DNA from 3 places in the Streptomyces sp. NPDC037401 genome. Region 2 is predicted to be linked to each of the others. Evidence: riboswitches for the same ligand, from Rfam matches in the RefSeq annotation. Region 2 holds a riboswitch; each other region holds the start of a gene.
What was found. Region 2 has a riboswitch for cyclic di-AMP ahead of ACZ7H1_RS13865 (transglycosylase family protein). Riboswitches for the same ligand answer to the same signal wherever they lie in the genome.
Positions count from the first base shown of each region.

Region 1: another riboswitch for cyclic di-AMP. It lies ahead of ACZ7H1_RS00620 (M23 family metallopeptidase); the one in region 2 lies ahead of ACZ7H1_RS13865 (transglycosylase family protein).
Region 3: another riboswitch for cyclic di-AMP. It lies ahead of ACZ7H1_RS11070 (M23 family metallopeptidase); the one in region 2 lies ahead of ACZ7H1_RS13865 (transglycosylase family protein).

Region 1 covers NZ_JBVJWO010000001.1:132,363-140,148, reverse strand. Annotated here, with positions in the region: gene ACZ7H1_RS00635 (sensor histidine kinase) at 1-184, opposite strand, end outside; gene ACZ7H1_RS00630 (MBL fold metallo-hydrolase) at 1,244-2,587, opposite strand; gene ACZ7H1_RS00625 (SGNH/GDSL hydrolase family protein) at 2,789-3,601, opposite strand; gene ACZ7H1_RS00620 (M23 family metallopeptidase) at 3,796-4,857, opposite strand; cyclic di-AMP (ydaO/yuaA leader) riboswitch at 4,860-5,030, opposite strand; gene ACZ7H1_RS00615 (tyrosine-protein phosphatase) at 5,330-6,136, shown strand; gene ACZ7H1_RS00610 (aspartate aminotransferase family protein) at 6,250-7,677, opposite strand; gene dxs (1-deoxy-D-xylulose-5-phosphate synthase) at 7,674-7,786, opposite strand, start outside.
Region 2 covers NZ_JBVJWO010000011.1:95,103-102,888, reverse strand. Annotated here, with positions in the region: gene ACZ7H1_RS13880 (globin domain-containing protein) at 1-982, opposite strand, end outside; gene ACZ7H1_RS13875 (cytochrome P450 family protein) at 1,105-2,370, shown strand; gene ACZ7H1_RS13870 (transglycosylase family protein) at 2,507-3,583, shown strand; cyclic di-AMP (ydaO/yuaA leader) riboswitch at 3,871-4,042, shown strand; gene ACZ7H1_RS13865 (transglycosylase family protein) at 4,046-4,741, shown strand; gene eno (phosphopyruvate hydratase) at 5,023-6,309, shown strand; gene ACZ7H1_RS13855 (FtsB family cell division protein) at 6,437-6,919, shown strand; gene ACZ7H1_RS13850 (DUF501 domain-containing protein) at 6,989-7,534, shown strand; gene ACZ7H1_RS13845 (Ppx/GppA phosphatase family protein) at 7,531-7,786, shown strand, end outside.
Region 3 covers NZ_JBVJWO010000009.1:16,170-23,955, reverse strand. Annotated here, with positions in the region: gene ACZ7H1_RS11095 (DUF488 domain-containing protein) at 1-101, opposite strand, end outside; gene ACZ7H1_RS11090 (TetR/AcrR family transcriptional regulator) at 98-691, opposite strand; gene ACZ7H1_RS11085 (FBP domain-containing protein) at 802-1,290, shown strand; tRNA gene ACZ7H1_RS11080 (tRNA-Met) at 1,349-1,422, shown strand; gene ACZ7H1_RS11075 (PP2C family protein-serine/threonine phosphatase) at 1,583-2,728, shown strand; cyclic di-AMP (ydaO/yuaA leader) riboswitch at 3,001-3,135, shown strand; gene ACZ7H1_RS11070 (M23 family metallopeptidase) at 3,147-4,151, shown strand; partial or broken gene ACZ7H1_RS11065 (PrsW family intramembrane metalloprotease) at 4,141-5,034, opposite strand; gene trmB (tRNA (guanosine(46)-N7)-methyltransferase TrmB) at 5,078-5,860, opposite strand; gene lhgO (L-2-hydroxyglutarate oxidase) at 6,053-7,240, opposite strand; gene ACZ7H1_RS11050 (sporulation protein) at 7,286-7,786, opposite strand, start outside.

The DNA of each region.
Region 1 (7,786 bases), on a different contig from region 2:
GCACCGGCCACAACCGGGCACCGGCCCGCGCCCCGCCGAGCTGCAGGGTGAACGTGACGGCCGCGGCCCCGCTGAGCCCGGCGGCAAGGGTGGGCAGCAGGGCCGCCCGGACCAACTGGGCGCGGAGCCGGTGGCGGGGCCGCCGCCGGTCGGGACGCACGGCGGGTGCGCGGAGTGCGGACATCATCGTCCTCGGGACGTGGGGCGCGGGGACCGAGAGGTCCCCGCCGTAGATCACCGGATACCCACGCTAGACCGCATGTTCCCTCCCCCGACCCCGAGTTGCCCCTCCCTTCCCGCTCCAGAAGGACCTCTCGCACGACAGCCCGATATACCCGCCCCGGGTCGGTGGGGGGGCTACGCCCGCGCTCCGCGCGGGCCGGGATACCCACCCGCACCACCCGTGCGACCGAGTGGGCACGGCTGAGGTCCCCCAGTGGTCGGCCACCCACCGCCGCCGACTTCCCCGCCGTGCACCCGACCACCCTGCGACCTGACGACCGCCCCACCGAGCTCTACTCCCGACAAGCGCCCGCCGCCGGACAGCACGGCTGCCCGGCGACCGCCGGTGGCCTGCATGCCCGGCCACAGACAGCCCGGCCGCCGCCGAAACGAGAAGAGCGCGTAGCGATCGATGGCGGCCTATGCCCAACCACGACCGGTCCGGAGGCCGCCGAGTCGGCCGCGGCTGTGTAGCGATCTGCCGCGTGCCTTCCGCCCGGAGGGCGGCACCCCGCGCCCCAGGCCCGCTCCACGGGCCGAGGGGGAATGAGGATGGTCCCGTCCCCCCTGCCATCCCTCCCCCTCCGGGGGATGCTCGCAAGTCTGTGGACTTCCGGGACGGGACGGGCGGTCAAGGGTGGAGCGAAGCGGAATCGCGAAGCGACGCGACGACGAGGAACGAGGAGGAGCGCCCTTGACGGGCCGGCCCGGCACGGACGGACACTCAGACATGCGGGCATCCCCCGGAGAACCCCGCCACCCCGACCCACCGCAAACCCGCCCCCATCACCGACCAGCCGTCACGCCGACCGCAGCACACCTCGGCTCCGCCGAGTGCCGATGCGCCGCACCCGCCTCCGGAGACCGTCAGGAGCCAGCGCGGCACCGACCCCCGACTGGCCATCGTGCAGACTGCCGTACAAGCCCGACCGCCCGGGGGAAAAGGGCCGGCGCAGCGGAGCACCGGCACCCGCACCCGCACCCGCACCCGCACCGCCCCACCCCCACGCCGAGGGCCGCCCTACACCGACGGCGCGGGAGCCCGTTCGTCGTCCGGTCCCGTTACCGCGGAACCACGCTCCCCAGCGTCCTCAGCCGCACCCAAACCGGCTCCCAAGCCACCACCCGACCCAGCCGGCCCAGCCAACCCAGCCGACCCAGCCGACCCAGCCGACCCGACCGAACCACCCGCAGCCCCAGCCCCAGCCCCAGCCCCAGCCGCAACGCCACCGCCGGCCCCACCGCCGGCCCCCGCCCCCTCGGCCGCGAACGGCCGCCACCAGGGCGTCGACGGGGCATCCGCCGCGCCCGGTTCGAAGGGCTGGCCGGGGACCGGCAGGGCGATGGCCGCGCCCGCGCGCTCCGCCGCCTCGACCGTGCCCTCGCCCGGCTCCGACCACGGGTGCGGCGCGAGGTTGAACGTGCCCCAGTGGATCGGCAGCATCGTGCCGTGCACCCGGCCGCCCTGGAGGTCCAGGTGCGCCCGCATGCCCTCCTCGGGCGTCATGTGGATGTCGGGCCAGTACTCGCTGTACGCACCGATCTGGATCATCGTGGCATCAAAAGGCCCGTGCTCGGCACCGATGTCCTTGAAGCCGGGGAAGTACCCGGTGTCCCCGCTGTGGTAGATCCGGTGCTGGTCACCCGCCACCACCCACGACGCCCACAGCGTGTGCTGCTGGTTGCGCAGCCCCCGGCCGCAGAAGTGCCGGGCGGGCGTGGCCGTCAGCGACAGGCCGTTGATCTTCGTGGACTCGTTCCAGTCGAGCTCCCGGATCCGGTCCTCCGCAACGCCCCACCGCTCCAGGTGCGCGCCCACGCCCAGCGGTACGGCAAAAACGGTGTCCGTACCCGCCAGCGCCTTGATCGTCGGCAGATCCAGATGGTCGTAGTGGTCGTGCGAGATCACCACCACGTCCACGGCGCCCAGCGCCGCCAGCGGCACCGGCACGGCGTGCAGCCGCTTCGGCCCGGCGAACGGGAACGGAGAGCACCGCTCTCCCCACACCGGGTCGAAGAGGACCCGGCGGCCGTCGATCTCGGCGAGCACGCTGGAATGACCCATCCACGTCAGCCGCAGGCCGTCCGCCGGCGGCCGGGACAGGTCCTTCAGCGTGGTCGGGTGCACGGGAATGGGCGCCGCAGGCGCCCTGCGGGCCCGCTCTTCCTTGCGGAAGTAGATCTTCGCGAACTCCAGCATCGAACCGGACGGCCGCTGGCGGGCCCCGACCGGGTTCTGGAACACGCCGTCGGCGAAGTTCGGCGAGCGGCGGATCCGCTCCATCCGCGCACCGGCCGGGTCGGCACCGAACGCCTCCGGGCGCAGCGCACGGAGTTCGGAGCGGAGAGTTCGAGAGCCGGTCAAAGCGCCTCCTGAGGCGGTCGGACGATGAGCGGGCGGCATCGACACCGGGGCGCGTGCAACCCCTCACACAGCACGATAGGCACGATAGGCACGCTGCCACCCAGCGGAAGCATTGCTTCCTGCCCATCCCAACGCGTGTCCGCCCCGAAGGATTCCTTCGCCCCCTACAGCGGCAGTCGGCCCCTACAGCGGCAGCCGGCCCTACAGCGGCAGCAGGTCCGGCCGCTTCGCCTCGACGTGATCACCCGAGGACTCCCCGCGCAGTCGGCGCCCGATCCACGGCACCAGGTACTCCCGCGCCCACTGGATGTTGTCGCGGGTGACCTCGGCCGACCCGCGCGGCTCCTGCGGCGGCCACGGCTGGTCCGGGTCGGCCGGCACCTCCATGCCGAGCACTTGCGCGGCCCGCAGGGCGACCCGGGTGTGGCCTTCCGGGGACAGGTGGAGGCGGTCGTCGTCCCAAGCGCGCCGGTCCTGGACGGACTTGAGCGACCACAGGTCGAGCACCGGGCAGTCGTAGCGGTCGGCGATGGCCCGCACGTGTGCGGAGTAGGTGGCCACCTTGCCGCGCAGGTGGCGCAGCACGGGCACGCCCCGGGTGTCGAAGCCGGTGGTGATCATCACGGTGCCCACCGCGCCGGTGAGGTCGGCCACGGCCGCCTCGAACCGCTCGGCGACGTCGTCGGGGTCGCTGCCCGGCCGGATGATGTCGTTGCCGCCGGCACAGAAGGTGACGAGCTCGGGCGCGAGCGCCTTGGCCCGGGGCACCTGCTCCGCCACGATCTGGTCGAGGAGCCGGCCGCGCACGGCGAGGTTCGCGTACCGGAAGTCGTGCTCGTCCCTGCGGTCGGCGAGCAGCACCGCGAGCCGGTCCGCCCAGCCCACGAAGGTCCCGTCGGGACCCGGGTCGCCGACGCCTTCGGTGAAGCTGTCGCCGATGGCCGCGTACGAACCGACCGGTGCCGCGGACGTGCGGGATGCGCAAGGTGCCTGGAACGCACCATCGGATGCCATGAGAGTTGTATCGCCTGCCACGGGACCACATCCTTCACCGAAGGATGTGACCTACGCGACCGTAGGCAAGGGTTGACGCAGGGTGATCTATACCACCCGGTCAGTTTCGGCCAACCAGGAATACGGCCCCCGCACGGCCGATGGCCGGAACCCCACTCGGGTTCCGGCCATCGGCCGTACGACGCTCATACCGGTCAGATGGTCACGCCGTGCGAGCGCAGGTAGGCGAGCGGGTCGATGTCCTGGCCGTACGACGGGCCGGTACGGATCTCGAAGTGGAGGTGCGGGCCGGTCGAGTTGCCGGTGGAACCCGACAGGCCGATCGACTCGCCGGCCGCGACGCTCTGGCCCGCGGAGACGCTCAGCGAAGAGAGGTGGGCGTACTGCGAGTAGCGGCCGTCCGCGTGGCGGATGATGACCTCGTTGCCGTACGCACCGGCCCAGCCGGCCGAGACCACGGTGCCCGCGCCGACCGCCTTGATGCTGGTGCCGGAGCCGACGGAGAAGTCGACACCCGTGTGGTAGCCGCTGGACCACATGGCGCCGCCCAGGCGGTACGAGGTGGAGACGGAGGCGTTGACCGGGGCCACGAAGCCGGCACCGGACACGGCCTCCGAGGAGCCCTGCGCCCCGTCCGAGGAGGAACCGACGGCGGCGGACCGTTCGGCGGACCGCGCCGCGCGCGGCGCCGGGGCGGTGTCGCCGTTCGAATCGACCTTGGACTCGGCCTTCGACTCGCGCTTCGACTCGCCCTTCGACCAGCCCTCGCGCTTCGACTCGCCCCTGTCCTTGGCCTTGGCCTTGGCTTCGCGCTTGACCTCGGGCTTGGCCTCCGCGCGGGCACCGGCCTTCGCCTTGCCGCCCAGGGTCAGCTCCAGGCCCGGGTGGATCAGGGACGGGTCCGAGCCGACCGCCTCCCGGTTGTCCGCGTACAGACGCTCCCAGCCACCGTCGAGGTCCTGCTCGGCGGCGATCTTGGAGAGGTAGTCGCCGGCGACGACGGTGTACGTCGCCGGGGCGGCCTTGGCCGCGACCGAAGCCGCGCCGAGCACGTGCCCCTGCGCCTGAACGAATGCCTGAGCCTGCGCCCGGACCTGCGCCTGCGCCGCAGTCGGCGCGGCCGCCTTCTCGGCGGCGTGGGCGCCGGTGGCACCGATGAGCGGCAGCGCGAGCGCGGCCCCACCGGTCCCCGCGGCGACGAAGCCGCGCGTTATCGGGCTGCTCTTCGGGCGGCGGTGCTTACCCTTTCCGGGCATGGCGAATTCCTCTCCGTCGCCTGCGAGGTGAGCTGTCGGGTTCGGACTGGAGATGTCCGGCCGTACGAGGAGTACTCGTAGGGCTTCACCCCAAGCCGTTCCGGATCTTTCTCCGGTACGGCGGCTTACCTGGTTCCCCCGCTCCTGCCGCACGTATTGGTCGGATGCGGTTTCCGGGCGGCGGCAGGACTCGGCGTTCCACCCGGCTCGGCGGTGACCGTAATCGAGTTCGGCCGAACGGAACAAGCCGTGAATTCACCAAAAGAATCCGCGAGCTGAATGATCGCCGGAATTCCGGTCACTGTCCGTCCATTGCAGCCGTGTAACAGCCGCCCCTACAAGGCAATTCACGTTCGGACCGCCGACACTCACGGTCACCGTATGATCCTGCTCACGGGCCGGGTGCACATCTGCCCCATCCCTGCGGTAACTTGACGCCAAGTAGTGCAATTCGGACACATCGGGAGCTCACGTGACCCTCCGCATACCGCACACCCCGCCGCTGGAGCCGGAGCTCGCCGGAGTGCGCAACTTCCGTGACGTAGGCGGCCTTCCGGCCATGGACGGACGTCGGGTGCGTTCGGGGCATCTCTTCCGAAGCGGACATCTCGCCCATGCCACCGATACGGATACCGAGTACCTCAACTCGCTCGGACTGCACACCGTCTTCGACTTCCGCAACGCCGCCGACCATGCGGTGGAGGGTCCGGACGTCGAGCTCGTCGGCGTCCGGAACGTCAACATCCCGCTCTCCGACCCCGCCGACGGCAGCGAGTTCTGGAACATGGTCCGCGACGGCAACCTCGAACAGCTCCACGGAATCCTCGGCGACGGAAAGGCCGCGGCCCGTATGTCCGCTTCGTACCGCAAGATGATCAAGGAGCGGACGGCGGAGCACAGCCGGGTGGTCCACGCGATCGCGGACGACAGCGTCCCGGTGCTGATGCACTGCGCGGCCGGGAAGGACCGGGCCGGCCTCTCCGTCGCCGTGACCCTGCTCGCGCTCGGCGTGGGGCGCGAGGCGATCACCGCGGACTACCTGGAGTCGAACGCCCCCCACCGCCGCTACCGGATCAGGCGCAGCGGCACGCCCGACGCGCCGCCCTCCCCCGAGGTGACGGCCCTGCTCAGCCCGCTCTTCGAAGCGCGCGCCGCCTATCTGGACGCGGCGTTCGAGGCCATCGAGGAGAGGTGGGGCGGCGTGGAGCCGTACCTGTCGGACGGCCTCGGGCTCACGCCCGCGACCCTGGAGCGGCTGCGCACCCGGCTGCTCGCGTAACCCTCATCACCCACGGGGTACGGGGCCGGGCCCCGTACCCCGTACCGACCTTCCGGGTACTGCCGGACCGGTTCACGGCCTCACCGGTCCACGGCCTCACCCGTCCACGGGCATCACCGGTTCGCGACCGCCTGCTTCACCAGCGTCTTGCCGAAGTCCCACATCAGCCCGCCGCCCGCGTGCGCCTCGTCCATGACCTCGCGGAACGCCGTGACGAAGCGGTCCACGTCCTTTTCGTCGACGACCAGCGGCGGAATCAGCTTGATGACCTCCATGTGGTCCCCGGACACCTGGGTCAGGATCCGGTGCTTCTGCAGCAGCGGCACGACGACCATCTGCGCGAACAGGCCCTTCCGGGCCGCCTGGAGCATCGTCCACCGGCTCCGCAGCCCGAGCGACGACGGCCGCCCGAACTCGATCCCGATCATGAGCCCGCGCCCGCGCACCTCGTGCAGCAGCTCGTACTCGTCCACCAGCGCGGCCAGCCGCCCCCTCAGCAGGTCGCCCGTCGCACGGGCCCGCGCCACGGTCTCCTCGTCCTCCATCACGGACAGCACCGCCAGCCCGGCGGCCATCGCCTGCGCGTTCGCCCCGAAGCTCGCCGAGTGCACCAGCACCCGGTCCATCGACGAGTACACCTTCTTGAAGATCCAGTCCTTGCCCAGGGTGGCACCGACCGGCACGTAGCCGCCCGACAGCGCCTTGGCCACGCAGACCAGGTCCGGCTCCACGCCCGCTTCGTGCTGGTACGCGTAGAAGTCACCGGTCCGCCCGAGACCGGTCTGCACCTCGTCGGCGATCAGCAGCGCCTTGTGGCGGTGCAGCAGCTCCTGCGCCGCCCGCAGGTATCCGGGCGGAGCCTCGTGCACGCCCTTGCCCTGGACCGGTTCGACGATCAGGGCCGCCACGTCCCCGCGCCCGAGTTCGCGTTCCAGCGCGGCGACGTCGCCCAGCGGGACCGCGGTGTCCGGCAGCAGCGGGGCGAATCCGTCCCGGAAGCCGCTCTCGCCGTTGACCGAGAGGGAGCCCGTCGTCAGGCCGTGGAAGGCGTGGGTGCAGTAGAGGACCCTCGGCCGGCCGGTCGCGTACCGGGCGAACTTCAGCGCGGTCTCGACGGCTTCGGTCCCGCTGTTCCCGAAGAACACCCGGTCCAGGTGCGGACTGTGGGCCAGCAGCCGTTCGGCGAGCAGGCCGGGCAGCGGCTGGCAGTCGAAGCGGGTCAGGTCCGCGAGGGAGGCGTCCAGCACGTCGTGGAGCGCCTTGCGCACCACCGGGTGGTGCCGGCCGAGGCCCATCACCCCGAATCCGGCGAGCATGTCGAGGTAGTCGTTGCCCTCGTCGTCCCAGAAGTGCGCGCCTTCGGCCCGTACGTAGACCTTGTCGAAGCCGATGGTGTGCAGCATGCGCGGCAGCTGGTGGTTGAGGTACCGGGAGTGCAGCTCGTACCGCTCCCCGCCGCGCTCGGCGAGCAGCCTCCCGAGGTCGAACCCGCCGGAAGCGGCCGATGCGGATCCGGCTGCGGCTGCGGCTGCGTCGGTCATGCGCTCTTCTCCTCGTCTCCTGTGTTTCGCAGTTCGGCGTTCATCCCCGGCCCCGCCCGCCCCACCTGCGGTGGGTGCCCCGTCCGCTCGGCCCCCGCCAGGGCCTCGC
Region 2 (7,786 bases):
TGCCCCGGTTGCTCAGCGCGGTCGCGAGCCGGTCGGTGGCCTGGTTGCGGTGCTGACCGGGCGCGGGGGTGATGTAGGTGACGGACAGCCACGGCATGCGGTCCTGCCAGGCGTCGATCAGCGGGCGGTCGTAGAGGTGCGCGCCGTCGCGGGCGACCACGAACAGCCGCACGCGCTGGTCCGGAGGCTGCCGGACCAGGTCCTCCAGCATGGCGCGCACCGGTGACCAGCCGGTGCCGGCGGCGACGAAGCTCAGCGGGCGCCCCGATCCGCGGCGCAGGGTCATCGCCCCGCCCGCGGCGCCCAGCCGGACCGACTCCCCGGGCTGCACGTCCTGTACCAGTGCGGTGCTGACGCGGCCGCGGTCGATCCGGCTGACGTGCAGGTCCAGGGTGTGGTCGGGGCGTGGCGCGTTGCCGATGGAGTACGTGCGCCAGGTGGTCGGCACCCGCTCGCTGCTGAGGCTGACGTACTGGCCGGGCACGTAGGGCAGCGGTGCGTGCGGGCGCAGCGTCAGTACGGCGATGTCCCGGCCGTACTGGAGGTGCTGGACGATCTCCGCGTCCCACCAGGGCGGGCCCGTACTGGAGGAGGCGCCCGCCATCATCGCGTCGGCGATCGCCGAGTACGCCTCGCCCCACGCCTTCTCCACGGCGGGGCTCCAGGCGTCGCCCGAGGCCTCGGCGAGGGCGGCGAGCAGGCTGGTGCCCACGGCGGCGTAGTGCTCGGGGCCCGCCAGGAACTTGCGGTGGTCGCGCCCGAGGTCGCGCAGGTAGCGGCCGAGGGCCTCGTCCTCCAGGTGGGTGATCACATGGGTCAGGGCTGCGAACAGCCGGTCCCGCTGGCGCTCCATGTCCTCGAACGCCGGCGGGAACATCTCCCGGACGTGGGGGTTGTGCCAGAAGAGGTGCGAGTAGAAGAACTTGACCGCGTGCTCGGCCCGTCTCTCCACCACCGCGAAGCTGCTTTTCAAGATCCTCACATCCACAAAACCGAAAGTAGGAACGGCCGCTCGCCTCAGGTCAAGGTCTGTCCGATCTACGGACAGCCGTCACGAACCAGTCATATGGGATGTGCGGTGGCCTGGCGGGTTACGGTCGGGTGGTGCACGAAGAGACCGCCGCAGCCCCCGCCGCACCCCCGGCCCCGAACCTGTTCGACTGGGAGTTCGCCACCGACCCGTACCCGGCCTACGCCTGGCTGCGCGAGCACTCCCCGGTCCACCGCACCCGGCTCCCCAGCGGGGTCGAGGCCTGGCTCGTCACCCGGTACGACGACGCCCGTCAGGCCCTCGCCGACCAGCGGCTGAGCAAGAACCCGGCCCATCATGCGGAGCCCGCGCACGCCAAGGGCAAGACGGGCATCCCGGGCGAGCGCAAGGCCGAGCTGATGACGCATCTGCTCAACATCGACCCCCCGGACCACACCCGGCTGCGGCGCCTGGTGTCCAAGGCCTTCACCCCCCGCCGGGTCGCGGAGTTCACCCCGCGGGTGCAGGAGCTCACCGACCACCTCATCGACGGCTTCGCGGCCCGGGGGGAGGCGGACCTCATCCACGAGTTCGCCTTCCCGCTCCCCATCTACGCCATCTGCGAGATGCTCGGCGTACCACGGGAGGACCAGGACGACTTCCGCGACTGGGCCGGGATGATGATCCGGCACGGCGGCGGTCCGCGCGGGGGAGTGGCCCGGTCGGTCAAGAAGATGCGGAACTACCTCGTCGAGCTGATCCACCGCAAAAGGGACGACCTGGGCGACGACCTCATCTCCGGTCTGATCCGGGCGAGCGACCACGGCGAGCACCTGACGGAGAACGAGGCCGCCGCCATGGCCTTCATCCTGCTCTTCGCCGGCTTCGAGACCACGGTGAACCTCATCGGCAACGGCGTTCACTCGTTGTTTGCGAATCCGGAACAGCGCGCGCGGCTGCAGACCTCCCTCGCTGCGGGCGAAACCGGACTCCTCGCCACCGGTGTGGAGGAGCTGCTGCGCTACGACGGACCGGTCGAGCTGGCCACCTGGCGGTTCGCCACCCGCCCGCTCACCCTCGGCGGCCGGGACATCGCGGCCGGGGACCCGGTGCTGGTCGTCCTGGCTGCCGCGGACCGCGACCCGGCGCGCTTTGCCGACCCGGACGCCCTGGATCTCTCGCGCACGGACAACCAGCACCTCGGATACGGGCACGGGATCCACTACTGCCTCGGCGCTCCGCTGGCCCGGCTGGAGGGCCAGACCGCGCTGGCGACCCTGCTGACCCGGCTGCCGGACCTGCGGCTTGCCGTCGATCCGTCCGAACTGCGCTGGCGGGGCGGGCTCATCATGCGCGGGCTGCGCACACTTCCCGTGGAATTCACCCCGCAAACGAACTGAACCGGAGTCAATCATTCCTGACAAGGCGTCAGGAGTGTGACCTTTACGTGATCTGCGCTGCATCGACTTGTGACAAGCGTTCGAAGCCCGCTACGTTCGCCGTCGCCCCTTTGCCCCCACGTGAAAGGTCCAACACATGCGTTCCGGGAACGGCCGTCACAGGCGCCCTCGTCAGGCCCCCGCGCTCGTCGTCACGGCCGGAGTCACCGGCTCCGCACTCGCGCTGCCCCTGCTCGCCGCCACGAACGCGTCGGCCGCGGACACCGCCACGTGGGACAAGGTCGCCGAGTGCGAGAGCGGTGGCACCTGGAGTGCCGACTTCGGCAACGGCTCCTACGGCGGGCTGCAGTTCACCCAGGAGATGTGGAAGTCGGCGGGCGGGCTGGAGTTCGCCCCGCGCGCCGACCTGGCCAGCCGCTCGCAGCAGATAGCCGTCGCCGAGAAGGTCCTCGGCTCGAAGGGGCCCGAGGCCTGGCCGCTGTGCGGCAGCACCTCGGGGCTCACGAAGTCCGGCCCCGCCGCCGACGTGGACCCCGGCTCGGCCGCGTCCCCGCGCCCGGTGGCCCCCTCCCCGGTCCGCCCGGACCACGTCGTCCCCGGCGCCGGGAAGCCGGAGGAGCCCGCGACCCCGGCCACCCCCGGCACGCCGGCCACCCCCGGCACGCCCACGACCCCGGGCACGCCGACGACGCCCGGTACGCCGACCACGCCCGCCACCCCCGGTACGCCGACCGTGCCCGGCACCCCGGGCACGCCCACGACCCCGGGCACTCCGGGCACGCCCGGCACTCCCGGAACCCCGGGCACGCCCGGAACTCCCGGCACCCCGGGGTCGACCGACCCGGGTTCGCCGACGCTGCCCCTCACGCCCGGGACTCCCGGCACGCCGGTCCTGCCCGGCACCCCCGGCTTCCCCGCCACCCAGGCCGCGCCGGAGACCCCCGGCGCCACCACCACCCCCGCTCCGGGTGAGGGCACCGGCCGCCACCGCGGCGCGCCGGCCGACGAGATCCCGCTCGGCGCTGACGACCCGTCGAAGGTGACGCCCGAGCCCTCGTACACCGTCAAGCCGGGTGACAGCCTGTCGGAGATCGCGGATGCCAAGGGCGTGAAGGGCGGTTGGAACGCTCTGTACGAGGCGAACGAGCGCCTGATCGGCGAAGACGCGGACCTGATCAAGCCTGGCCAGAATCTCGATCTAAGCGAGAAATAGGGGCACTTCGGGCGGCCCTGATGACCCGTTACGGTAGCAAATGTCCGACTTCTTCGAAGTGAGACATGCATCTCTTCCCGTCAGTGGGCGAGTTCCGCCGTGATGGTTCCGTAATACACCCGCTCACCTGCGCAAACGCTTCCCGCGTAGGGGTGGGTAAGGGCGTTTTCTCCCCGATGTCCGACCTTGAACATCGGGGAGACGTCTGTCTACGGTCTGAACCGCTCGCCACCGCGGGCTCCTTCGACCGCATCGCCGAATCCTGCCGGCGGACGGGGGGAACAGTCGTCGCGCAAGCGCCGAAGGCAGGAGCGGGGGACCCAAGGTAAGTGCCGGACCCGGCCGTTGAGAGACGGTCACGGAACGGCTTGGGGTGAAGCCGCGCGCCAGTCGCGCGGCCGGGCGACTTCATCCGCCCGAACCCGACAGCTCACCTCGCAGGCGTCGGTGAGGAGAAGTTCCATGCTGCTTTCGGGCAAGGGCAAGCACCGTCGTCCCAGCAAGGCCACCCGCATCGTGACCCTCGCCGGTGTCACCGGTGCCGCGGTCGCCGCCCCGCTCATGGCCGCCGGCACCGCCAGCGCCGCCACCACCTCCGAGTGGGACGCCGTCGCCCAGTGCGAGTCCGGCGGCAACTGGTCCATCAACACCGGCAACGGCTACTACGGCGGCCTGCAGTTCGCCCCGTCCACCTGGGCCGGCTTCGGCGGCACCGCCTACGCCCCCAACGCCCACCAGGCCTCCAAGTCCCAGCAGATAGCCGTGGCCGAGAAGGTCCTCGCGGTCCAGGGCAAGGGTGCCTGGCCGAGCTGCGGCGTCGGCCTGTCCCGCGCCTCGAACGGCGGCTCCTCGGACGAGGGCTCCTCCTCCGGCTCCTCGAAGCCGGCCGAGAAGCGCAAGGAGACCCGCGAGGAGTCGGCGCCGACCACCCGCTCCGAGCGCTCGAAGGCCCCGGCAGCCTCCGCGCCGTCCGCCGCCCCGGCCACGGGCTACAAGAAGGGCAACGGCTCGTACGAGGTCAAGGCCGGCGACACCCTCGGCACCATCGCCGACGCCCAGAAGGTGTCCGGCGGCTGGGAGAAGCTCTTCGAGCTGAACAAGGACATCGTGAGCGACGCGAACCTCATCTACCCGGGCCAGATGCTCAAGCTCTCCTGACCCCGCCCGGCTCCGGCCGGACCTCCCCCGGCCCCCGGCCGGACCGCGGCAACCAGGCCCCGCCCGGTGCGCACTTCCCCCCGGCGCACCGGGCGGACGCGTGTCTCCGGGCAGTTGATCAAGGGCTGATTGTCCTGGAACACGGGTATTCGGACCCTTTTTCGTCCCAGGACCCGGGCGGTCGGGCGGCCGACCGCCCCGGGGCGGTTAGGCTCTAGACCGGCAGGGCCACCGCACGGCCCACGCGCCACCGCACACCCAGCGTCACATCCCAGAAGGAGATGCTCGTGCCGTCCATCGACGTCGTCGTAGCCCGGGAAATCCTGGACTCCCGAGGCAACCCCACGGTCGAGGTCGAGGTGGGCCTCGACGACGGCAGCACCGGCCGTGCTGCCGTTCCGTCCGGCGCCTCCACCGGTGCCTTCGAGGCCATCGAGCTCCGCGACGGTGACCCCAACCGCTACATGGGCAAGGGCGTCGAGAAGGCCGTCCTGGCCGTCATCGAGCAGATCGGCCCCGAGCTGGTCGGCTACGACGCCACCGAGCAGCGCCTGATCGACCAGGCCATGTTCGACCTGGACGCCACCGACAACAAGGGCTCCCTCGGCGCCAACGCCATCCTCGGCGTGTCGCTCGCCGTGGCCCACGCCGCGTCCGAGGCCTCGGACCTGCCGCTCTTCCGCTACCTCGGCGGCCCGAACGCGCACCTGCTGCCCGTTCCGATGATGAACATCCTGAACGGCGGCTCGCACGCCGACTCCAACGTGGACATCCAGGAGTTCATGATCGCGCCGATCGGCGCGGAGTCCTTCTCCGAGGCCCTCCGCTGGGGTGCCGAGGTCTACCACACCCTCAAGAAGGTCCTGCACACCAAGGGCCTCTCGACCGGTCTGGGCGACGAGGGCGGCTTCGCCCCGAACCTGGAGTCCAACCGCGCCGCGCTCGACCTCATCGTCGAGGCCATCAAGCAGGCCGGCTACGTCCCGGGCAAGGACATCGCGCTCGCGCTCGACGTCGCCGCGTCCGAGTTCTACAAGGACGGCAAGTACGAGTTCGAGGGCCAGTCCCGCTCGGCCGCCGAGATGACCGAGTACTACGCCGAGCTCGTCGAGGCGTACCCGCTGGTCTCCATCGAGGACCCGCTGTTCGAGGACGACTGGGCCGGCTGGAAGGTCATCACCGACAAGCTCGGCGCCAAGGTCCAGATCGTCGGTGACGACCTGTTCGTCACCAACCCCGAGCGTCTGGCCCGCGGTATCGAGGAAGGCTCCGCCAACGCCCTGCTCGTGAAGGTGAACCAGATCGGTTCGCTGACCGAGACCCTGGACGCCGTCGAGATGGCCCAGCGCAACGGCTTCAAGTGCATGATGTCGCACCGCTCCGGCGAGACCGAGGACGTCACCATCGCCGACCTCGCCGTCGCCGTGAACTGCGGTCAGATCAAGACCGGCGCCCCGGCCCGCTCGGACCGCGTCGCCAAGTACAACCAGCTGCTGCGCATCGAGGAGATCCTCGACGACGCCGCCGTGTACGCGGGCCGCTCCGCGTTCCCGCGGTTCAAGGGCTGAACCGGCCGAACAGGCTGAACCGCAGAACCCGCTGAACCTCTAGATCCCTCTAGAGCCTCCCTGCGTCCCCGCACTCGGTCCCGTACCGTGTGCGGGGACGCAGGCGCTTAGAGAAGGGGAGGCGGACATGGCCGGGAACCGGGACCGGTTCTCCACCGCGACCAGACTCAAGCAGCTCGGGGAGCGGACCGCCGCCCACGTCTACCGCTCGCAGTCCCGCCGGCAGGTCCGGCGCAGCCGGCTGACCGGCCGTGCGGCCCTGCTCGCCCTCGTCCTCTGTACCCTGGTCGTCGCTCTCGCCTACCCGATGCGGCAGTACGTCTCCCAGCGCTCGGAGATCGCCGAGCAGCAGCGCACGGCCGACGAGGCGCGCCAGCGCCTCGAGGAGCTGCGGGACGAGAAGGCGCGCTGGCAGGACCCGGCCTATGTGGAACAGCAGGCGCGCCGGCATCTGCACTACGTGCGTCCGGGGGAGATCGGCTACACCGTGATCGACCCCGAGGCGGCGGAGGAGGAGCGCCGCCGCGCCGAGGACGGCACGAACGACCGCCCCTGGTACTCCAACGTCTGGGACGGAGTCGACAAGGCCGACCGCCCGGACGACGACTAGCCAGACCGGTCGGACCGGTCATGCCGGTCAGACCAATCCGACCACGAACGAAGAGACTTCACAGCAGGCATGGACACGCCCCCGCCCCAGACCGACCGGACCGAGCCCACGGCCGCCGACATCGAAGCGTTCCAGCAGCAGCTCGGACGCCCGCCGCGCGGCCTGCGGGCCATCGCCCACCGCTGCCCCTGCGGCCAGCCGGACGTGGTCGAGACGGCCCCGCGGCTGCCGGACGGCACCCCGTTCCCGACCCTGTACTACCTGACCTGCCCGCGTGCCGCCGGTGCCATCGGCACCCTGGAGGGCTCGGGGCTGATGAAGGAGATGCAGGACCGGCTCGCCACCGACCCGGAACTGGCCGCCGCCTACCGGGCCGCGCACGAGGACTACATCGGCCGCCGCGACGCCATCGAGGTGCTCCAGGGCTTCCCCAGCGCCGGCGGCATGCCGGACCGGGTGAAGTGCCTGCACGTGCTCGTCGGCCACTCCCTGGTCGCGGGCCCGGGCGTGAACCCGTTCGGCGACGAGGCCCTCGCGCTGCTGCCCGAGTGGTGGGCCAAGGGCGCGTGCGTCACCCCCTGCGCTGACCAGAAGGCCGGGGAGGGGTCCGAGTGACCCGGGTCGCGGCCGTCGACTGCGGTACGAACTCCATCCGGCTGCTGGTCGCGGACTGCGACCCGGAGACCGGAGAGCTGGTCGAGCTGGACCGGCGGATGACCATCGTCCGGCTCGGCCAGGGCGTGGACAAGACCGGCCGGCTGGCCCCCGAGGCCCTGGAGCGGACCTTCGCGGCCTGCCGCGAGTACGCCGCCGTGATCAAGGAGCTCGGTGCCGAGCGGCTGCGCTTCGTGGCCACCTCGGCCTCCC
Region 3 (7,786 bases), on a different contig from region 2:
TTGGACAGGCCGCGCGGCCAGAGGCGGTCGACGAGGACGCGGGTGCCGTCCTCCGGCGCGGGCGGGTCGTAGACGCGGCGCACCCGGATGCGAGAGCTCATGGGGCCAGCGTCGCCGACGGGGGCGCGGCCGGCCACCGGGTGAGCAGGGCGTGCAGCCCGTCGAGGATCCGGGCCCAGGAGGCGTCCAGCTCGCGCGGGTGGCCGAAGCCGTCGGCAGCCTCCAGTACGGCGAAGCCGTGGAAGGTGCTGCGCAGCAGCCGGACCGCGTCCGTGGTGTCGGGTTCGGCGAGGTCGTACGAGCGCAGCAGGGCGTAGGTGAGCTCGACCAGGCGCTGGTGGCCGGGGGAGCCGGCCAGGGTCTCGGCGGGCAGCCGGAGCTGCGTGGCGGCGTACCGGCCGGGGTGGCGGACGGCGAAGTCCCGGTAGGCCCGGGCGAAGGCGGCCAGGGCGTCGCGGCCGGAGCGGCCGGCGAGGGCCGTGGTGATCCGGTCGGCGAACTCGGCGGCGGAGCGGACAGCGACCCGGCTGCGGAGGTCGTCGAGGCCGCGGATGTGGGCGTACAGGCTCGCGTCGCGGACGCCGAAGCCGCGGGCCAGGGCGGAGACGGTCACCTGGTCGAGGCCGATGGTGTCGGCCAGGTCGGCGGCCGCCCCGGCGATCCGCTCGGGCGTGAGTCCGGCTCGGGGCACGGTCACGGCTCCTCTCTGTGGCTGCCGGCTGCCGGCTGCTGCGTGCTGCGCACTGGCTAGGTAGGTTAATCGTTTGCCTAGGGATCCTAGGGAAGATTAGCGTCCAGGGCATGAAGGCACTGACGGAGCACGAGATCCGCACGTCGTTCGTGAACTGCTCGAAGGGGGAGGCCCAGCGGCTGCCGCTGCCGCGCGACCTGGCGGAGCGGCCGTGGGAGGACCTCGACTTCCTGGGCTGGCGGGACCTCTCGGCGCCCGACCGCACCTATCTGGTGACCGAGCACGAGGACCGGCTCGTCGGGATCACGCTCCGCTTCCCCGAGGTCAAGCGCGGGTTCCTGCACCGCAGCATGTGCTCCCTGTGCCTGACCACCCATCCGGGCGGCGGGGTCTCGCTGATGACGGCCCGCAAGCGGGGCCGCGAGGGCCGGGAGGGGAACTCCGTCGGCCTCTACGTCTGCACCGACCTGGCCTGCTCGCTGTACGTGCGCGGGAAGAAGCTGCCGGAGCCCGGCGGCCGCTTCGAGGAGTCGCTGACGGTGGACGAGCAGATCGAGAGGACCCGGCGGAACCTCGCCGGATTCGTCGGCTCGCTGTGACCTGCGGGAAAAGGTGGCGCGGAGGGCCTCCGGCATAGCGTAGAGTGGTGTTTACCGACGCGGGGTGGAGCAGCTCGGTAGCTCGCTGGGCTCATAACCCAGAGGTCGCAGGTTCAAATCCTGTCCCCGCTACTCCAGTACGAAGGCCCGGATCCTCACGGATCCGGGCCTTCGTCGTTCCGTACCCCTTTCGGCCGTGGCCCGGTGGCCGGCCGTGCGGTGCGGCCGCAGCCTTGTGGGGCGAGGCGGCAGCGGTCCGCACCCGTGCGAGCGGACCGGGCAGGAGAACACCGTGGTGGGGCAGGGGCAGGCTGGTGGGAGCGCGATCGCCCGGAGGTTCGTGCGCGCGCTGCCCGTGCTGCTGGTGCTGCTGGGGCTCGTCTTCGACGTGCTCACCCCGCCGAGCTTCACCGGTTCGCCCTTCTTCTCCGCGGCTCCGCTGGTCGCGGCTCCGCTCTTCGCGCTCGCCACCACCCTGCTCACCGGCGCGCTCGCCTCGGGCACCGTCCTGCTGCTGCACGTCCACCACGGCACGACCTGGAAGGTGGAGGCGCTCACCGAGCTGGTGACCGTGCTGACCGTCTCGGGGCTCGCCGTGCTGATCAACCGGGTGGTCCGGCGCAGCGGGGAGCGGCTCGCCTCGGCCCGCGAGATCGCGGAGGCGGCGCAGCGCGCCGTGCTGCCCACGCCCGCCGAGCGGATCGGCGGGCTGCACGTCTCCGCCCGGTACGAGGCCGCCGAGGCGGACGCGTTCATCGGCGGCGACCTGTACGCGGTCCAGGAGACGCCGTTCGGGGTCCGGCTGGCCGTGGGGGACGTACGGGGCAAGGGGATGGGGGCGGTGGAGGCCGTCGCGGTGGTCCTGGGGGCCTTCCGGGAGGCCGCGGAGCTGGAGCCCACCCTGACCGGGGTGGCCCGCCGGCTGGAGCGGGCGCTCGACCGCGAGGGCACGCGGCGCGACAGCCTGGATGCCGTGGAGGGGTTCACCACCTGCGTGCTGGCCGAGATCCCGCCCGGCGGGGACGTGCTGCGCGTGGTCAACCGGGGGCACCCCGAGCCGCTGCTGCTGCATGCGGACGGCAGGCTGCGGGCGCTGGAGCCCGCCGAGCACGCGCTGCCGCTGGGCATGGGCGAGCTCGCCGCCGGCCACCCGGACCTGGCGGACGAGTGGGCGTTCCCGGCGGGGGCGACGCTGCTGGTGTACACGGACGGGCTGACCGAGGCGCGGGACCGGGCGGGGGAGTTCTACGACCCTCCGCAGCGGCTGCGCGGGCGGATCTTCCCCGGGCCGGACGCGCTGCTGACCGCGCTGATCACGGACGTGCGCCGGCACACCGGCGGCGGGGCGACGGACGACATGGCGCTGCTGGCGGTCGGGCGGCCGCTGGAGGGGGAGCCGGCCCGGCGGCGTACGGTCCCGGTGGTCCGGAACCGGTAGACTTCGTGCTCACGCACGGTAGTCAACAGGGCGCGCTCCGCAGTGCAGTTGACGATCCGTCAGGGGGCTGGTGTGGCTGGAGAGATACCCAAGGGGTCGGGAGAACGTCCGCTTTGGCCCACTCTTGTTAGTAAAAGTCCAGGCCAGAGCTGGTCAGAGCGTGGCTGATACACGCGAAGGAACAATCGCAACAGCTTGGATTCACTCCCCTGTGTCTATTACCGTTCGATAACGCAGCGCGGTTGTCCCAGCCGTCGCCCCAGACGGCGCCGCGCGCGTGCGCGCCGAATTCCGCAAGGGAACCGGGGAACCACCAATTTGGGGTGAATCGGGTCCGATTGGGCCCGTAGGAGACCTTCCTGCTCCGAACCCGTCAGCTAACCCGGTAGGCGAGAAGGAAGGAAAGGAGTGCGCCCCCGTGGCGTCGAACAGGCCTGTCCCTGAAGCCTCCGAGGTGCTCGACGGCCCCAACGCCGGTGCGTGGGGCGAGTGGAACCCCACCGAGGACTCCGTCCGTCCCGTCCGCGGCCGCCACCGCGTCGCCAAGCAGCGCGGCGGCCTCGCCCGCAGTTCCACGGTCCTCGGCGTCGGCGTCATCGCCGCCGTCGGCGCGGGCGGCATCGCCACCGCCCAGGACCGGCCGCAGATCTCCATATCCATACCCTCGCTGCTCCCCGGCGACGCGGGTGAGGAAGAGGTCTCCGCCGACACCGTCCCGGTGGCCGCGCCCCTCACCACCGCGGGTGTCAGCCCGCAGCAGGCCGAGGCGGGCACCGACGCCGGCGAGGTGCTCCGCAACCGCATCCTGCAGCAGGCCGAGTCCCAGTCGGACGCCGCGGCCGCCGAGGCCAAGGAAGCCGCCTCCAGGGCGGCGGAAGAGGCCGCCGCGAAGGAGGCTGCCGCACAGCGGGAGGCCGCCCGCAAGGCCGCCGAAGCCAAGGCGAAGGCCGCCGAAGCCGCCGCCGAGGCCGCGGCGAAGGCCGCCGCCGAGGCCAAGGCCGAGGAAGAGCGGCTGGCCAAGCTCGCCAAGAGCTACGCGCTGCCCACCTCCTCGTACACCGTGACCTCGCACTACGGCGTCCCCGGCTCCATGTGGTCCTCCGGGTACCACACGGGCCTGGACCTGGCCGCGCCCACCGGCACCCCGGTGAAGGCCGTCCACAACGGCACGATCGTGTCGGCCGGGTACTCCGGTGCGTACGGCTACCGGATCGTGCTCCGGCTCGATGACGGTACGGAGATCTGGTACTGCCACCTGTCCTCGATGTCGGTGACTTCCGGCACCGTGAGCACCGGCGAGACCATCGGCCGCGTCGGCGCCACCGGCAACGTCACCGGACCCCATCTGCATCTGGAGGTGCGGACCGGAGGGGCGACGCAGGATCCGATGGCGTGGCTGCAGAGCAAGGGCCTCGACGTCTGACGGCCAGCCAGGTCAGCAGGGCGAACGCCGGGACCATCACGGTCCCGTAGACGACGTAGAAACCGTGCTCGCCGAACTCCGGAGAGCTGTTCCACAGGGCGTGCACGCCCATCGCCAGCAGCAGCCCGGCGAGCGGGAACAGCACGCGGCGGGCCCGCGTGCGGGTAGGGGTGCCGGTGCCGGTGCGTGTGCCGGCGCCGGTCAGGGCGGCCAGTCCGAAGCCGAGCCCGGTGAGCGCGGTGAACAGCGGATGCGCGAACGGCGACATCACGATCCGCACGAAGAAGGTCGCCGCGGTCATCGAGGCCAGCACCGAGGTGCCGCTGCCGAGGTCTTCGCCGAAGGCGTTGCCGAGGTAGAGGATGTTCTCGGTGAACGCGAAGCCGGTGGCGGTGAACGCCGCGAGCACGAAGCCGTCCGTGAGCCCGGTCAGGTGCCGCCGCCGGAACACGAACACGAGCAGCAGGGCGGCGGCCTTCGCCAGTTCCTCCACGACGGGCGCGATCGCGATCGAGCCGAGCTGGTCGGCGTCGTACGGGTCGGCGGTGGCCGCGGCTATCCAGCGGGTCGCGAAACTGTTCGCCAGTATGGCGATCAGCGCCGCCGCGCAGGCGCCCCAGCCGAAGGAGAACAGCAGCGGGGCCCAGGGACGGCCCGGCGGCTCCGTCCGGTCCGCCGGTCCCGCCCGCGGCCGCCCCAGCCGACGGAACGCGGCCGCGAGCGGCGGTACGGGGAGGACGGCGAGGCCGAGCCCCACGAAGAAGCCCGGCGTACCGGTCTGTTCCCGCACCAGGGCCAGGATCAGCACTCCGGCGGCCGCGAGCGCGCAGACCACCACGACGCCGCGGGCCCGGGCCGATGTACGAGGGATCGCCCGAAACACCCCACCGACCCTAACGAGCGGGCCGCCGGCGCAGACGGGGTTTTCAGTTCCCGGTACGCAGGAAGAGCAGGTCGTGTACGACGTGGCCCTTGTCGATGCCCTGGCCCTCGAAGCGGGTGAAGGGGCGGAAGTCCGGCCGGGGCGCGTATCCGCCGTCGGCCTGGGTGTTCTCGAAGTCCGGGTGTGCGGTGAGGACTTCGAGCATCTGCTCGGCGTACGGCTCCCAGTCCGTGGCGCAGTGCAGCAGGGCCCCGGGCGCGAGGCGGGTGGCGGCCAGCGAGAGGAACTCCGGCTGGATCAGGCGGCGCTTGTGGTGGCGCTTCTTGGGCCACGGGTCCGGGAAGTACACGCGCAGCCCGGCGAGTGAGGCCGGCGGGAGCATCTCGCGCAGCAGGATGATCGCGTCGCCGTTGGCGACGCGGATGTTGTCGAGGCCGTTGCGCTCGGCGAGGGCGAGGAGGTTGCCCTGGCCGGGGGTGTGCACGTCGGCGGCCAGCACACCGGTGTCCGGGTCGTCGGCGGCCATCTGGGCGGTGGCCTCGCCCATGCCGAAGCCGATCTCCAGGACGACGGGACGGCCGTCGAAGAGCTTGCCGAGGTCGAGGACCTCGTGCCCGTCGATGTCGAGGCCCCAGGTGCCCCAGAGCCGCCGGAGGGCGTCTTCCTGGCCGGTGGTCACCCGGCTGCGGCGCGGCTGGAAGCTGCGGATGCGGCGCTCGTGGTGCGAACCGGCGGGGTCGGGCGAGGGCCCGTCGGGAAAACGCGGCTCCGTGCGCCAGCGGGGGGCGGTGTAGGAGGGGGCGTCCGGCTGGGGATGCGGGTTCATGGACTCAGACACAGTGCGTCCGATTCTACGTCCCGCTCTTGCCCGGGGCCCGGCGGAGCCTTTCCGCTACCCGCCCCCCTTCCGGAAACCGGGGGCAAGCCTGCGGCCCCCGGACCGTGCGTTCCGCGCCCGGTGCGCTCGAACGCCGCGCGGGCTGGAATGTCCGGCCTCGCCGGCGTTTGAGGCGCGGGGTCAGGGGCGGAGGGAGGCCAGGGCTCGGGTGGCGATCTCGCGGCCGATGGGGAGGGAGGCCGTGGCCGCGGGAGACGGCGCGTTGAGCACGTGGACCGTCCGCGGCGCCTCGCGGATCAGGAAGTCGTCGACCAGCGTCCCGTCACGCAGCACCGCCTGCGCCCGCACGCCGGCGGACGCAGCCCGCAGATCGCCCTCCGCCACAGCCGGCAGCAGCCTCCGCACCGCCGCAGTGAACGCCGCCTTCGACAGGGAGCGGTGGATCTCCCCCGCTCCGTACCGCCAGTGCCGTGAGGCGACCCGCCAGGCCCCCGGCCAGGCCAGGCTGGTCGCGAGGTCCCGCGGGCGGACCGTGCCCCAGCCGTACCCCTCGCGGGCGAGGGCCGGTACGGCATTGGGTCCGACGTGGACGCCGCCGCCGATCCCGCGGGTCAGGTGGACCCCCAGGAACGGGAACGCCGGGTCCGGCACCGGGTAGACCAGGCCGCGCACCAGCTCGGGGCGCGCCAGGTCGTAGTACTCGCCGCGGAAGGGGATGATCCGCATGCCCGGGTCGTCGCCCGCCAGGCGCGCGACCCGGTCGCACTGGAGCCCGGCGCAGTTCACCAGCGCCTTGGCCCGGAAGACCTGTCCGGACGCCGTGCGGACCGCGACCGCCGAGGGGCGCCGCGAGATCAGCGTGACCTCGGCGCCGTAGACGATCTCGGCCCCCGAGGACCCGGCCAGCCGGGCCGCGACCTGGCCGTAGTCCACGATCCCGGTCGTGCCCACGTGGATCGCGGCGAGCCCGGCGACTTCCGGTTCGTACTCCGCGATCTGCGCCGGGCCCAGCTCGCGGACGGGGATGCCGTTCTCCCGGCCGCGCTGGACGAGGGCGTGCAGCCGCGGCAGCTCCGCGCGCTCGGTCGCGACGATCAGCTTGCCCGTGACCTCGTGCGCGATGTCCTGCTCGGCGCAGAACTTGACCATCTCGGCCGCGCCCTGCACCGCGAACCGGGCCTTCAGCGAGCCGGGGCGGTAGTAGATCCCGCTGTGGATCACTCCGCTGTTGCGCCCCGTCTGGTGCCGGGCCGGGCCCTGCTCCTTCTCCAGGACCACCACGCGCGTCCCCGGAGCCAGGCGCGACAGTGCGTACGCGGTCGACAGGCCGACGATCCCGCCGCCGATCACCAGTACGTCGCAGTCCATGCCACCTCCCACGTCCGAGTCTGCACCCCGGCACTGACAATCCCGCTAGGCGGGGGTCACCAGCAGCGGGCGGGCCCGCTCGCGCAGCTCCGCGACACGCGGCTCGTCGCCGTACGGCTCCAGCCGGTGCAGCAGGTCGCGCACGTACTCCGTGGTGCGCGCCGAGGAGATCCGGCCCGCCACCTCCACCGCCCGGGTGCCCTGGGCGCACGCTGCGTCCAGGTTGCCCGATTCCAGCTCGGCGACCGCGCTCACCACGAGCCGCAGTCCGTGCGAGCGGACGTACTCCTCGGTCGGCCGGGACAAGGCCTGCTCGGTGAAGCGCCGTACCTGCCGGGGGAGTTTGAGGTCGCGGTAGCATTCCGCAGCATCCGCCGCAAAGCGGTCGTACGAGTAGAAACCCAGCCAGCTCGGGTCGGCGTCGCCGTCCCGTGAGCGCTCCAGCCAGCCCTCCGCGGCGCGCAGCGCGGCGCCGGCGGCCTGGCAGTCGCCGGCCTTCGCGTGCGCACGGGCCTCGACCAGCCGGAAGAAGCTCATGGTGCGGGC